One region of the Bacillus sp. OTU2372 genome, then DNA from elsewhere that is predicted to be linked to it. Evidence: riboswitches for the same ligand, from Rfam matches in the RefSeq annotation. Region 1 holds a riboswitch; the other holds the start of a gene.
What was found. Region 1 has a riboswitch for FMN ahead of ribE (riboflavin synthase). Riboswitches for the same ligand answer to the same signal wherever they lie in the genome.

Region 1 (8,228 bases):
CTTAATGTAAAGAAGTGAGTACCGAAAATACGGTCAAAAGTCATCAACGCAAGGGCAACTGTGAATATTGGGAAGGCCGATACAATGATAACAGACGCAATAAAAGAAGTCCAAGTAAACATTGGCATTTTCATAAGGCCCATGCCTTTTGTTCTCATTTTTAAAATTGTTACTACAAAGTTAATCCCTGTCATCAGGGTACCGATACCCGCAATCTGCAAGGCTATTGCATAATAGTTGTTCCCGATACCTGGGGTAAATTCTTTACCCGCAAGAGGGAAGTAAGCAGTCCAACCCGCATCAGGTGATCCGCCCACAACAAACGAGATGTTAAAAAGCATCGCACCTGCAAAGAATAACCAAAAGCTTAGTGCATTCAATTGAGGGAACGCGACGTCACGTGCGCCAATTTGTAATGGAACAACAACGTTCATGATACCAATTAATAATGGCATCGCTGCAAAAAGAATCATGATAACGCCATGAGTCGTAAAAATTTCATTGTAATGCTGTGCATCCAAAAACTTTAATTCCGGACGTGAGGTTTGGGCTTTCATTAGAAGACCATCTACACCACCACGGAAAAACATTAACACACCAGAAAGGATGTACATAATCCCAATTCGTTTATGATCTACAGTGGTTAGCCATTCGCGCCAAAGCCACTTCCATTTTTTTAAATAAGAAACACCTGCTACAATACCAATCATCGTTAGTAAAATAGCAATCTGGGAACCTAGGATGAGCGGGTTGCCGACGATAAAGAAATCATGCCAATTAATGCCCATCAATGTTCACCTCCATTTGATTTATCAGTCGTATTCGTCGAGTCTTTTGAAGTTTCAGTAGATGGTTCTTCATCCTTGAAAATTTGGCCTTTTACGCCATGAACTTCATATAATTTTGGATTAGTAAAAGTTTTAGAGTTCATTTGTGAATGGTCAACCCATTGTAAATGTGTACCGACGTAGGTTTCACGTCCTAAATGTGTTGGGTTCAGCAATTCATAATATTTCTTTTCAGTCAATTTAGGAGCAGTGTCTTTAACTTCATTTACCCATTTTTCAAAGTCTTTAGTGTTCTTAGCTTCCACGGTAAATTCCATATCCGCATAGCCTTTTCCGTTAAAGTTTGTATTTCTGCCTAGGTATTCCCCAACTTCATCAGCAGTTAAATACAATTCTGTTTCCATTTTATTCATGGTGTACTTTTGACCGCCCAATTGTGGAACCCAGAACGATTGCATAGTGCCTGCAGATGTTAATTTAAACTTAACAGGTGTTCCGACAGGAATGTTTACATAATTGACAGTTTCAATCCCTTGTTCAGGATAACTAAAAATCCATTTCCAGTCAGCTGAGGTAACATTAATCGTAATCGGCTTTTTATTTTCATAACCAGCCGGAACCTTTTCAAGCTTGTAAATCGTAGATACAGTAGGAATCGTGAGGGCAATGACAATTAGAATTGGGATAAAGGTCCAAATTAACTCTAATTTCGTACTGCCATGTTCCTCTGGTGGCTCATAGTCTTTATTCTCAGGTGTTGCACGGTATTTCCAAACGATATATCCGAATAAACCAAATACCACAACTACCACAAGTGCCATAAAGACTAATGACCAGTTAATTAAGCCAAGAATTTCTCTTGCTGCTGGACCTTTTGGATCAAAAACAACCATTTTTGAATCACAACCGCTAAGGAGCAGCACAGGCAATAAAGCCAATAGTGGAACAATAAAGATCTTTCTAAACATGTCCGTTTTTCCCTCCAAAATATTTGTTCATTTGTTCACAATTTTAACGTGAATGTATTCACAAACTTCAATAGAATAATACATTCACTTCAAAATTACAAGCATTTAAATTAATTATTAACTGATATTTATTAACAACTCATTGCGATATCACAATATTAACAATTACGCCATGATGTTTATATAGGTTTTTTGAAAAAGTTGTGACAAATTTGTTAAGGATTTAAAATGCTAATATGGAAATTAATTGGAATCTGGCACGTGCATTTTTCAAATTCCCTTTATATAAAGGGTTTTAGCGTTTAAAACTGTCTATTTTAGTCTTATCGTGGGATAATAAAATAGAATACATAATAGAGGAGAGCGCAAAATGAAGGTAAAAATTAATCGCCATGCTGCAAAAGAATTGAAAAAGATGTTGGAAAGTGAAGAGGCAGAAGGCAAACTATTTCGTGTATATGTGACAAGCATGCACGGAGATCATGCCCATTATGACTTGATGCTTGACACACCAACTGAAAATGATGAAGTTGTCAAAACGGATAAGGATATTGATTTTATCCTTGATAAAAGTGATGAGTACTTGGATGGCGTCTGGATTCAATTTTTCCATGTCCCAAAAGAGGAATGGCTCATTACCAACCCATCAAAAGGCGGACACCATCACCATCATTAATAACATTTATGATCCTGCTGTAGAGCAGGATTTTTTATTTAACCATAACTATATTATGTAAACTAATACGGTTATTTTTGAAAAGTTACTAATAAAAATGTTATCTTATAAAGGACCATGGGAGAAGGGAGTTTATGACAGTAATGGAAAATTTCAAGAATGATGTTGAAATCAAGTTAGTTGCGCTCGATATGGATGGGACTTTGTTAAATAATAAAGGCCAAGTTTCAGAAGAAAATCGTAAAGCGATTAAGGCTGCAAAAGATAAAGGTATAATCGTTGTTCTCAGTACAGGGCGTTCTATACTTACCGTTCGAGAACATGCGGATGATTTAGAGCTCACCTCCTACTTAGTAACAGTAAATGGCAGTGAGATTTATGATGAAAAAAGGGGTCTGGTTGAAAGAAACCTTGTCAATACAGAGCATATCCAGTGGATGTGGGAACTGTCAAAACTACATAAAACTAAGTTTTGGGCCATTAATACAGAGCGTACCTGGCACAATGAAATGCCGGATGATTTTCATAAACTGGACTGGTTGAAATTCGGCTTTACGATTGAAGATGATGCAACTAGGGAACTGGTTTTTAACGAACTGACCTCAAGAGGTGAATTTGAATTAACGAATTCCACGTTAAAAAACATTGAGGTTAATGCAGCCGGTATTAATAAGGCGCGCGGGCTGGCGCTTGTCTGCTCCAGGTTAGGAATCGAAATGAAGAATGTAATGGCAGTTGGCGACAGTCGAAACGACTTAATGATGATCAAAGAGGCTGGACTGGGTGTTGCAATGGGTAATGCCCAAGATGTGGTCAAAGAAGAAGCAGACTGGATTACGTCAACAAATGAAGAGGATGGGGTAGCTAAAGCCATCCAGAAATGGGTTCTTTAGAATAATTAAAAGTTATTGGTATAAAGGATTATTACTTTGGTAAAACTAAATTTGCAAATAAATTTTGCAAAATTATGTAATGGCTACGTGCTAGGAGGCTACAAAGAAAATGGAACATGGTAAAGTAAAATGGTTTAACAGCGAAAAAGGATTTGGATTCATTGAGCGCGAAGGCGGAGAGGATGTATTCGTTCATTTCTCAGCTATTCAAGGCGAAGGGTACAAGTCTTTGGATGAAGGTCAAGAGGTTACATTTGAAATCGAAAATGGCCAACGTGGACCGCAAGCCGTCAACGTTCAAAAACAATAGACCTATCAATAAAACAGACCCTTACAAAGGGGTCTGTTTTTTGATTTTTTTCCATTCATCCACATGGATCACTGATTCATTTTAATATATCCTTTAATTAATAAGTAAAATTTTTGGACGTTATTTCTTAAATTGGGAATAACGTCCTTCTTTTTTTAATACGAATGTAATAGTGAGTACAGGTTATATTTTATATTTTTTATCAGATTATAATTATTATAATTTAGTATTGATTTTCACTAAAAATATATTATAATCTAGTTAAGTATTAAAAAATAGATTACGAGGTGATTAAATGAGTAATACGAACAAACATTTAACAACTGGAACAGGTGCCCCTGTCGGCGATAATCAAAATTCTATGACGGCTGGTTCGCGCGGACCAACCTTAATACAAGACGTCCACTTACTAGAAAAATTAGCACATTTTAACCGTGAACGCGTACCAGAGCGTGTGGTTCATGCAAAGGGGGCCGGTGCACATGGATATTTTGAAGTAACAAATGATATGTCTAAATATACAAAAGCAAAATTATTTAATGGGGTTGGTAAACGTACGCCAATGTTCATTCGCTTCTCCACCGTTGCCGGTGAACTGGGTTCTGCAGATACAGTACGGGATCCTAGAGGTTTTGCGGTTAAGTTTTATACGGAAGAAGGAAACTATGATTTGGTGGGTAACAATACACCAATCTTCTTTATTCGTGATGCGATTAAGTTTCCGGACTTCATTCATACACAAAAAAGAGACCCTAAAACCCATTTGAAAAACCCAAATGCAGTTTGGGATTTCTGGTCCTTATCACCTGAATCCTTACACCAAGTTACCTATTTAATGGGTGACCGTGGTCTCCCTGCCACATTGCGCCATATGAATGGTTATGGAAGCCATACCTTTAAATGGGTAAATGAGAATGGTGAAGCTTCTTGGGTAAAATATCACTTCAAGAGTGAACAAGGCGTTAAAAACATGTCCGCAGATGTAGCGGCGAAATTAGCTGGTGAAAATCCAGATTATCATACTGAAGATTTATTTAATGCGATTAAAAATGGCGACTTCCCAGCATGGAGGCTGCATGTTCAAATCATGCCATTTGAAGATGCCAATACGTATCGGTTCGATCCATTTGATGTCACAAAAGTGTGGTCACATAAAGATTATCCTTTAATCGAGGTTGGCAGAATGGTCTTAAACCGCAACCCTGAAAACTATTTTGCGGAGGTTGAACAGGCCACCTTCTCGCCAGGTACAATGGTACCAGGAATTGAGGCATCACCTGATAAAATGCTTCAAGGGCGTATATTTGCCTACTCTGATGCCCACCGTTACCGGGTGGGTCCGAACCATAACTTACTTCCAATTAACCGTCCGAAGGTAGAAGTGAATAACTATCAGCGTGATGGTGCAATGCGCTTTGATAATAACGGCGGCGGATCAGTTTACTATGAGCCAAACAGCTATGGCGGTCCAAAGGAAGTACCTGAACAACGACAAACACCTTTTGAAGTTACTGGTGCTGCAGCGCAGGTTGCTTATGACCATGAAGATCATTATACACAGGCCGGTGATCTATACCGTTTAATGTCGGAAGAAGAACGAACTAGATTAGTTGATACGGTAGTAGGGGCTATGAAACCGGTAGAGAGAGAGGATGTTAAATTACGTCAAATTCAGCACTTTTATAAAGCCGACCGACAATACGGCGAGAGAGTGGCCAAAGGATTAGGATTGGCGATTCCACAGGAAGTGAAATAAAACAGGTACAGGTTGTTCTTTCATGAACAGCCTGTTTTTTATTATATTCTCCAAATTCCGACAGCATTTTTCTTCTTATTAGACTAGTTTTAAGATAGGAGGAATTTTTTAATGTGCAAAAATTTATTTTTGCCTTGTATCGTGTAATCCTGGTCAGGGGAATTGTCCGGCGTCCTATGGCGGATTCACAATCAACAATGGGGATATTTCTGGAAATACAACCGTAGCAGACTCAAATTTTTAAAAAAACTTTTCCAGAAAAATTTTTGTAAAACGTCGAATTTTTTCGGAAGGATTTTAATTATATTATCCGAATTATAAGAATAGTATGTAGTAAAAAAAGGGGGTCTTAAAATTGGGGATTAAGGTGGTAGAGAAAGAAGAAATAAAAGTGGTTGGTATAGCTTGGACAGGTACATACTCTGAAGTAAAAACAATCCCAAATCTTTTTAACAAAATGGAAAATCGTTTAGCGGAAGTTTCTTGTCTGACCAACGAACCTGTTGTGATTGCGCCATTTCATAGCCGTGAAACAGAGTTTACTTATTATGTTACAAAACCTGTTGGAAAAATCGAGAATGTACCAGAGGGAATGGTTGGTTTCTCAATTCCGAGAAAGAACTATGTCTGTACTACTCATAAAGGAAGCCTGGAAGAAGTAGAAAATACATATCAACAACTGTTCAATTGGATGAAAGAATATGGTTATGAACAGGATTACCACGCCTTAGGGTTAGAAATTTTTAAAGAAGAGCATAAGCTGCAAAATATGTCAGGAGACTTGTATTTTGAGATTTATGTACCGGTTAGAACCTATAAGGAATAGTTAAAAAAGGAGTTTTTAGACTCCTTTTTTAAAATAAATGTGAAGAAATGGACATTACTTGTCTTCAAGCATTTCCCTTTACTATTTCTTTTTAGTATAATAACATTATATACAAAGCTAAATATTTCCTTCGGGGTCAGGTGAAATTCCTAACCGGCGGTGATGAAGCCAATGCTTCTTAGTCCGTGACCCGGTTAACATAATGTTAAACGGTGGATCTGGTGAAACTCCAGAGCCGACAGTTAAAGTCTGGATGGGAGAAGGAAAAATAGTGGGTTATGATTAGGGAGAAATTTGCCCATTTATACCCTTTATTTCCTATTGTCATTTTTAAGACCCTAAAGAAATTCTATTCTTTAGGGTCTTTTTTATACTCTGAAGGTATTTTATATAGCGTGGATCTAGTAAAAATGGGATTAGAATCTTGCCCGAGCCAAAGTAAGGAGAAGAAGGATTATGTTTACCGGAATCATTGAGGAAATAGGTAAAGTAGCAAAGATTCAGCGGACAGCCAATTCGTATGTATTAACAATAGAGGCTGAAAAAATACTACAAGATATACATCTTGGTGACAGCATTGCTGTAAACGGGGTCTGCCTGACGGTTACTTCTATTTTAGGAAAGCAGTTTACAGTAGACGTCATGCCGGAAACAGTTAAAGCGACCAGCTTAAATAACATTAAAAGTGGGACAAAGATTAATTTGGAACGTGCAATGGCTGCAGGCGGCAGATTTGGCGGGCATTTTGTCTCCGGACATGCTGATGGAACCGGGGTTATTAAAAGAAAACAAGCCTTAGAAAATGCAGTTTATTACGAAATAGAGGCAGATCCTGAAGTTTTAAGATTTGTTATTGCTAGAGGCTCTGTTGCGGTCGACGGGACAAGTTTAACTGTATTTGATGTTTCGGAAAGTAGTTTTACACTCTCACTTATCCCTCATACCCTGTCAGAAACAGTTATAGGTCTAAAGGGTCCAGGCGATATCGTCAATCTGGAATGCGATATGATTGGCAAATATATCAGCCATTTTATAAAAAATACTGGCAATGATACGCCTCAAAAGAAAAAATCGGGAATCAGCCAAAGTTTTTTAGAAGAAAACGGCTTTTATTAAGCATTAAAATGATGAAAAAGGAGTGATCACATGTTTGATTCAATTGAGGAAGCCCTTTCCGATTTAAAAGCTGGCAAGGTTATTATAGCTTGTGATGATGAAGACAGGGAGAATGAAGGGGATTTTATCGCCTTAGCGGAAAAAACAACACCTGAGGTCATTAACTTGATGGTTACTCATGGGAGAGGACTAGTTTGTGTTCCGATCGTGGAAGAATTAGCTGAGAAACTAGACTTAACGCCAATGGTCGCTCACAACACAGATTATCATGGGACGGCTTTTACAGTAAGTATTGACCATAAGTTTTCGACGACAGGAATCTCTGCTTATGAACGGTCTGCAACTGTATTAAGTTTACTGGATCCAGAAGCAAAACCGGAAGATTTTAAACGGCCGGGGCATATGTTCCCGCTTATCGCGAAAAAAGGCGGCGTTTTGCAGAGAAACGGGCACACAGAAGCTGCAGTAGATCTTGCGAAATTATGCGGTGCTAAACCGGCCGGGGTTATTTGTGAAATTATGAATGAAGATGGCACCATGGCCCGTGTACCACAGCTTAGAGAAATAGCTGATCATTTGAACATAAAAATGATTACCATCAAAGCATTGATTGAGTATATAAGCAAAAAAGAAAGTCCTTTAAAAACCAAGGCTGATTAAAAAATTATATTGGAGGAATCATCATGTCGAATATTTTCGAAGGTAATTTAGTAGGTAGTGGGTTAAAAGTAGGGATTGTTGTAGGAAGATTTAATGAATTTATTACAGGTAAATTATTAGACGGTGCAAAAGATGCCTTAAAACGTCATGGTGTAAGCGAATCTGACGTGGATATTGCCTGGGTCCCAGGTGCGTTTGAACTGCCGCTAATTGCCCAAAAAATGGCATTCAGTAA
Region 2 (8,228 bases), on a different contig from region 1:
GGATGATACACCATGGCCATGGCAAGTTTAAAGCGGAAGCAGTAAACAACGTTCAAGGGAGGATCCATAATGTGGATTTACGAAAAAAAGCTACAATATCCTGTACGAGTTAGTTCGTGTAACCCAAGATTAGCGAAATATTTAATCGAGCAATACGGCGGTGCCGATGGAGAATTAGCAGCTGCACTCAGGTATTTAAACCAAAGATACACAATTCCCGACAAGGTAATCGGCCTTCTAACTGATATTGGAACAGAAGAGTTTGCTCATCTTGAAATGATTGCTACAATGGTCTATAAATTAACGAAAGACGCTACACCTGAACAGATAAAAGCTGCAGGCATCGAGGATCATTATGTTGACCATGACAAAGCATTATTCTATCATAATGCCGCGGGTGTTCCATTTACTGCCACATATATTCAAGCTAAAGGGGACCCAATTGCAGACCTCTATGAGGATATTGCAGCTGAAGAAAAGGCGCGGGCTACTTATCAATGGATTATTAATATTAGCGATGATCCCGATTTAAATGATGGATTAAGATTTTTACGGGAAAGAGAAATTATTCATTCACAGCGATTCCGGGAGGCCGTCGAAATCTTAAAAGAAGAGCAGGGCCAAAAGAAGATCTTTTAATTGGTAATAAGAAGCAGTTGAAGGTCTGCTTCTTATTTCTTTTCATGATATAAGTTAATATCATATTGCTTTTTCATTATTTCAAAAACAACATGGCGGTTTTTCCATTCCTCTTCCTTCTTCCACAAATCTTTACTTCGATCCACAATCTCGCATCTCAATTCTTGATATTCCTTTTCCTTTTTTTCCTTTTGCTGTTTTAACAGATTCATTGCCCCAAACCCAACTATGATGAACGCCAAAAAATAAACTGCAACTGAATCATTTAATATTGCTGACAACATGGTTATAAAGTTATAAGAATATTGTTTAACAAAAATAATATAGAAATAAAGCGAAAAGATAAACGCCAAAAAAAGCGTTCCATAAATCGACATATAATGCCACTTTTTAACGTCATCGAATTTTTTCTTTCTCTTTCTTACATTTTCTAACATTTGCTTTGTCGCCTGATCGGTATATTCAAGGTGTTGGATTGGTGTATCCATCATGTCACCCTCCCTATTTCAGATATATATATTTATGTTCTTGTCCTAAAATTTATGTTGTAAAAGCCAAAAAAAAACCGATCAAAGATCGGCTAGTTTAACGGTATTTTGAGTACTTGACCAACATATATATTTTCACTTTGCAGTCTATTAGCTTCCTTAATGATGGTGACACCATTTTTAGAATGGTAATACCTTATAGCTAGTTTAAATAGTGTCTCTTTAGGCTTTACCGTATGATAAATCGTTTTACTTGTTTTTTGAGGTGTAGTTGGAGTCGTCTGACTTTTTACTGCCTCGATTGGCTGACTATTTTTATCAGATACCTGCTGATTTGCTGTCCCTTGATTTGTAGTGGCCACAGGAGATCCAGCAGAACTTTCAGCAGACTCATCTTCCTGCGCGGAAGTTTCTACACTTTTTTCCTCTGGAGCCGTCATCTTGTCGGCTTCTTGATCAGATTTCGATGATTCATTTATCGAATCCTCATTTTCAGGATCAGCCTTTTCAAGATTAATGGTTTCATATCCCACTGAATTTCCGGAAGTCTTTTGTGTTCCATTGACTTTCACGCCGCCATCCCGATACGATATCACACTAAAAATGATGATGGGAAGTAGAATAAAACACAAGACTAATAGCCGGATTATCGGATATTTAACCTTCCATTTTGTTTTCTTTTTCTTTTGTCTGTGGACCTGTTCTCTCGGCGGCAGCTTATCACTGTCCCCATCCACCTTTTCATTTATTTTTTGAATCCGTTTTTTTAATCGTTCCGCTTGGTCTCTGTATGGTTCTTCTTTATTCACAGAGTTGTTCCTCCCTGTTCATGTCATCTGATGTCAGTCTAAATTTTATATATACTCCCAGAAGAAAGTCTATGACAAAATGCATCATAATGGTTACTGCTAAATTACCTGTCCATTTGTAAATAAACCCTATCAAAAAACTTAAAAGGATAATATTAAAAAAGAGGTACCAATTAAAAAGGTAACGATAATGAATGATGGCAAAGATAATACTAGCTATTACTAGACCAACCTTTGTTTGAATAATTCCCCGGAAAAGCAATTCTTCACTAAACGCCACAAAAAGAGCAATGACGAATGTATGAAATACATGTCTATTTTTAAAGATCCTCTCATTTAATCCCCCGTCATCATAAAAGGATGCAGGCAGCAGCTTCATTAACAAAACATCGGCTAAAACAATGATTACACCTGCTGGAATACCAATTGTTAAAATATGATAATCTGTCAAATCTATATTTTGAATATACGAAAAATGATCATATAATATTGCTCCCAAGATGAGTGAAATACCTAAAAGGATGATTTGTGTGAAGTATAAGTGATATAACAGCTCTTTATCTGTTAGATCTGTGATTATTTGATTATACTTTCTTTTCATTCACTCAACTCACAATTTATTAGAATTTTCGCAAGGTAATCCTTCCAATTCTCTTTACGAGCCGGTAGGGATGTTATATTTCCAGGTGCCTGGAAATCTCTTAAATTGACACCACAGATATCACAGCAGGATGGATTTTTATGGATCATTTCTTCAGCAAAATAATGTAAAATAAATTCACGTCTACATGAGTCGGCATTTATCAATTTTTTCATATAGTCGATATTATTAAGTTTTAATTGTAATCTTTCTCTCACAAACTCTTTCAGTGAAGTTTTTAACCTCTCAAGATTTTTAATTTCGCGGTCGGGGTTATTTACGTAGTCCTTTATGATTCTCCATTGAATTTCTGAAAACCCACCAAGTATACCCAGCTCCTGATTTAATTCGATTTCGCCATCGGTTAACAAATGCTGTTCGGTTAAATTGGTAAATAACCAATCAATTTGCTGCTCAGATGGCAATTCACCCTCAGCAAGCTGAATCGGAAGCTGCTCATCACCTGGTGCGTATATAAGGATGGCAACACTAGGCAGCCCATCTCGCCCTGCCCTTCCAATCTCCTGTAGATACGACTCAATCTGCATCGGCATATGATAGTGAATAATAAAACGAATATTTTCTTTATTGATCCCCATACCAAACGCACTTGTGGCACAAACAACATCAAGTTGATTGTGAATAAACTGCTGTTGAATTAATACCCTAGAATTCGCATCTAATCCGCCATGATAAGCCATTGCTTGACAAATTCCTTTTTCCATCAACAGAGAGGCCATCTGATCAGCTGCCTTCTTACTAGAAAAATATATAATACCTGGCTTTTGCAATTGTGATACTAGTTCAATAATACGATTTTGTTTATCGTGATAATCAGTTAATTTTTCAAAATGGAAGGCTATGTTAGGGCGATCAATGGTTGATTCTATTTTTATTATTTCGTCATTATCAAGCCCGAGGGACGTTACAATATCTTCACGCACCTTTTTGGTTGCAGTAGCTGTAAGAGCAAGTGTTAATGGACTGCCTAATTTCTTCCGGATATCACCTAGCTTTAAATAGTCTGGTCTGAAATCAAATCCCCACTGTGATATACAATGGGCTTCGTCTACAACGAATAAAGAAATGGTTTGCTGCTGAAGGATATTTATAACGAAAGGAACCCTTAACATTTCCGGTGAAATAAAGATAAACTTATAATCTCGTAAATGACGAAATACTTTATTTCTCTCTTCTAAGGAAAGAAAAGAGTTCAACGCAACTACTCTTTTCTCTCCTAACCGGTTCATTTGCTCAACCTGATCCTGCATTAAAGAAAGTAATGGAGAAATGATTAGAATCTGCCCACTCAAAAGATAGCCAGGTAATTGGTAACACAATGATTTTCCTGTTCCTGTCGGGAGCATAGCTAATGTATGCTGACCGGAAAGAATGGTGGTTATAACCTCTTTTTGTCCTTTTTTAAATGAAGAATAACCAAAATACTTTTTTAAAAGAATTTCTAATTCCATTTTCTATCACCATACTTCGCCAGTACTAACCTTATTTGAAGATAAGTTGCAGTCTTCAATTGATCCTTAATCAGTTTTAATTGTCTCGTTCCAATAGATCTTGAAAGTTCAATAATCTTTAATTGTATAGCTTTATCAACATAAGGATCGATAGAGAAATTTTCAAGATGCAATGCAAATTCAACTAAATGATCTTCAATTGTACTTAATTTTAAATTTCTTAAATCTGCTATTTTTTCAGGCGTATTTCCCTGTATTAAAAGATTCCAAGTCTTCCTCGAAGAAAAAGTTAACACATCCGCCTTCTCTAAATCTTTAATTAAAAAAGTCAGCATATTAAAGTAACTAGCATCCTTTATAATCTTTTGAATTATATAATGCAGTGTATTTATAAATTCAAGCTGATAATCGTGAATGTCTATATTAAGCTTCCTAGCCGCTTGAATTGCCGTTAATCCTATTTGCTGAAAGCCAGTTAAGCGAAACACTAAAACAGAAGGGTCTAAATCCTTTGCTCCCTTAAAGCAGTTGATCAATTCCGAATATAAAACCGTGCCCAATTCATTCCTTGGTATTTTTATTTCCTTTAACATCGATTTAAGCCAATTATGGACATCTTTGTTTTTTTGAATAGGGATGTATTTGGCTTCCTCATAGACAAGGTTTGAAGTGACTTGAATAAAAAACGATAATCTTTCCCAAAACAACGTGGTATAGGAGTGAAAGGTCCAGCCATTCAGGTAATGATCCATTGATGTAGTTTCTATATGTTCTAATCCAGAAACCGTTACTCGGTACCTTTGTTCACCGCAGCCACCAATTAAATTTTTTCTAGATAATTCTTCTATGATTTGTTCAAAGTTTTCTCTTGTAAGTGTATCGTAGACACCAAAGTATTCCTTTATGGAGAATAAATGAGCATCTTGAATGGTTTGCGATGATTTTTTTCCATTTAAGAGGTGATAGATGGAATAAATGGTCCGTTCGCTATTAAGTTGTTTTAAACAATATAGAATTACGGTTTCTAATTTCAGCATCTTTCCCACCACTTTTACCCAATTATCGACAAAAATCCTCATTTTATCCTTTTTTTATTTTAACATGAATTTTGTATTACTGGTTGGTTAATAATGAAGAAGTTTCAACGTTTTGACACCAATAAACCGTTAACACTAATATCATTTTTCTATTGAAAAGTTGCCCATACAGCTTTACAATAGGAATGAGTAATTCGTTTCCATCCATATCTGAGTAGGAAACTGGGAAGCATAATATTTGTTATTTACTGGGAGGTTTTTTTTCATGGCAAAGTATACAATTGTTGACAAGGAAACTTGCATCGCATGTGGTGCATGTGGCGCAGCAGCACCAGATATTTACGATTATGATGATGAAGGTATTGCATTTGTAACGCTTGACGATAATGAAGGTATTGTTGAAATTCCAGATGTATTAATCGATGACATGATGGATGCTTTCGAAGGTTGTCCAACAGATTCAATCAAAGTTGCTGACGAACCATTTGAAGGTAACCCAACTAAGTTCGAATAAACTCATCTTAAAGCTGCTTTAATCCGACCTCGTCTTATACAGACGGGGTTTTCTATTACATAAAAAAACAACAAGAGCGACAGTATGTTGCTCTTGTTGTTTTTTTAGTTTTTTTATGCGCCTTTTACTACAGAAAATTTATTAATCCATGCTTGCATTCGAATAAACAATAGCATGAAGATGACTGACATCATGATACCCTTTAAGATATTAAAAGGTAAAATCGCAGGTACGACCAAATTTCTCATATCTGGAAACCCCATTAGCATCGTGTATGCAGGAAGGATTAGGATGTAATTTAAGATACTCATAACTACAGCCATGATGACCGTTCCGGCCACTAACGCAATAGTCATACCTTTTCTAGTTTTAAGTCGATTATAGACAAATAATGTTGGAAGGACAAAGACAATTCCTGCAACAAAATTTGCGATATGACCTACAGGTACGCCTGTTTGACTTCCAGTTGCAATATAATTAAGAACATTTTTGAATAATTCTACTAAAATACCGGCAAGCGGTCCAAAAACTAATGCCGCAATTAACGCTGGGATGTCGCTGAAATCAACAAATAGAAAATTTGGAAATATCGGCAGCGGGAAATTTAATAGCATCAATAAATAGGCTATACTACTCAACATTCCAATTGATACATAAGCTTTTACATTTAACTTCTTTCTTTTTTCCATTTTCCTCTCTCCTTTTTGATCCATCATATTAGGAAGAGAGGTTCAGCAAACAGACGACCCAAGTAAATAAAAACTCCCTCAAGAAAAATAACTTGAGGGAGTTTACAAAGGCACGCTTAATAAACATTCAAAACATCAACATTTTTTGAATGTCTGCAGAACCTCCATCTTCTCCCATCCAGACTATACTGTCGGCTTTGGAATCGCACCAAATCCTGCCACAAAAGGCTCGCGGGCTTAAGAGCATTGCTCTAATACCGCCGATCGGGAATTTCACCCTGCCCCGAAGATAGATCGATATTAAATTACGTCTTTATTATACTAAACAATATTTGTTTTGTTAAGAAAAAAAATCTTACTTACTTAATGATTTGCGTCATATAAATAAGAAGAACCCGCGGGCTGGAGGCCGCGGATTCTATTACTAAGGAACAATTAGGATCTGCTTTGGTTTAATTAGATCGGATGTTAAATGATTAAGATTTTTCACTGTGGTTACAGAGGTATTCTGTTTTTGAGCAATGGTGGACAAGGTATCCCCTTCTTTGACAATGTACTTGTCCAAAGTTGAGGAGCTGCTAGCATTTTCAATTTGCTGTAAGCGCAGATGGGAACTTGCTGCTAATACTGAATCACCAATACTTGCGATTCCTGCCTGGACAGATTCGCCGACATCCGCTTTACCCAATAGCTGTTCAGGGTCCAGCGCATATTTTTTATCATATCTCCATTCCAGCTGATGTGCTTCAAAATGTAGATGTGTTCCTGTAGCTTGTCCTGTTCTTCCCATCTTTCCAATCACATCACCCTGTTTGATCAATTGACCTTTGCCTACATTTCGTCTGTTCAAGTGCGCATAAACAGTCACAAAATGACTTGGATGCTTAATAAAGACAACATTTCCATATGTATTAGAATAATACGATTTATCAACAACACCATCCTCAACGGCAAGGATAGGTGTGTCTATTCTTCCAGCAATATCAATTCCTTTATGCCTTCCCTGCCTTGTTCCATATGTATCTGAAATAATCCCGTCTGCCGGCCAAATCCAGTGGTCATTGATGACTCCTAGATCTTGTGTCCCTGCTGCTTCCGAATGTCTTCCACCTAAAAATAATAAACTCACACAAAGCGCCATAATAATGGCAATTAAAAATCTCTTTATGTAGTCACGCATTCCTTTCTTTTCCTCCTTAATATTGTCCTCTCCTCCACACCATATGTTTAATGGGTCCTATTTAGAACGAACCTAGTTGTAAGTTCTATGGGGAGCCTAAGCATATTTGTTATAATTTGGAGACTTATCAAATTTTATTCATAAAAAAAATCAACCACAAGGGTTGATCGGCGATTCTTATGGTATATTACGTAAATTTGGAGCAATTGGAACTTTAATTGCTTTAGTTAGATCAAATGTGCCAAGATTTGTTAAAGGAGGATCTTTTATAATAACTTTTTCAATGCCAAACTCTTTTGCTGTTAAGAGTACAGCCTCGAAAGATACTATCGACTGTTGATTATCCTGTAAACTATAGCTGCCATCGAATGAAAGATACATAATTTTATTAGAAATTGATACAATATTAATTGGAGGTAAAGACAGTAAAGAACTTTTTAACCCCATTAATTGATCTGTTTTCATTGCTTCAAAAGCAGAGTATATATCATGATACGTTTCCATAGATGGTGTTAAGAATGGCAATTTACTGCCCTCAGGGAAATACAAAAAGTAGGCATGTTTATTCTGAGCAGTAACATCGATTTCTTCCATCCTGCCAAAATTTCCTAACTCTATACCGGGTCGACCGTTTGTCGTAAACTTAATTTTTTTACTATCACTATTGGTTGATATATCCTTCTGTATTATATTAATAAAATTCGTTTCAGTAGTGGAGCCTAGACCATATTGGTGATCAGGAGGAACATCAACTATTACT

Region 2: another riboswitch for FMN. It lies ahead of AAHB15_RS15590 (ECF transporter S component); the one in region 1 lies ahead of ribE (riboflavin synthase).

The regions. Positions count from the first base shown of each region.
Region 1 is NZ_JASATK010000004.1:191,386-199,613, reverse strand. Features, by position in the region: gene qoxB (cytochrome aa3 quinol oxidase subunit I) at 1-788, opposite strand, end outside; gene qoxA (cytochrome aa3 quinol oxidase subunit II) at 788-1,756, opposite strand; gene AAHB15_RS10390 (iron-sulfur cluster assembly accessory protein) at 2,127-2,432, shown strand; gene AAHB15_RS10385 (Cof-type HAD-IIB family hydrolase) at 2,576-3,325, shown strand; gene AAHB15_RS10380 (cold-shock protein) at 3,435-3,635, shown strand; gene katA (catalase KatA) at 3,931-5,391, shown strand; gene AAHB15_RS10370 (GyrI-like domain-containing protein) at 5,747-6,217, shown strand; FMN riboswitch at 6,340-6,486, shown strand; gene ribE (riboflavin synthase) at 6,674-7,333, shown strand; partial or broken gene ribB (3,4-dihydroxy-2-butanone-4-phosphate synthase) at 7,364-7,990, shown strand; gene ribH (6,7-dimethyl-8-ribityllumazine synthase) at 8,017-8,228, shown strand, end outside.
Region 2 is NZ_JASATK010000009.1:39,417-47,644, reverse strand. Features, by position in the region: gene AAHB15_RS15630 (spore coat protein CotJB) at 1-31, shown strand, start outside; gene AAHB15_RS15625 (manganese catalase family protein) at 70-639, shown strand; gene AAHB15_RS15620 (DUF2663 family protein) at 672-1,130, opposite strand; gene AAHB15_RS15615 (LysM peptidoglycan-binding domain-containing protein) at 1,220-1,936, opposite strand; gene AAHB15_RS15610 (CPBP family intramembrane glutamic endopeptidase) at 1,929-2,537, opposite strand; gene AAHB15_RS15605 (RecQ family ATP-dependent DNA helicase) at 2,534-4,048, opposite strand; gene AAHB15_RS15600 (helix-turn-helix domain-containing protein) at 4,039-5,085, opposite strand; gene AAHB15_RS15595 (ferredoxin) at 5,351-5,599, shown strand; gene AAHB15_RS15590 (ECF transporter S component) at 5,713-6,288, opposite strand; FMN riboswitch at 6,451-6,583, opposite strand; gene AAHB15_RS15585 (peptidoglycan DD-metalloendopeptidase family protein) at 6,713-7,468, opposite strand; gene AAHB15_RS15580 (hypothetical protein) at 7,646-8,228, opposite strand, start outside.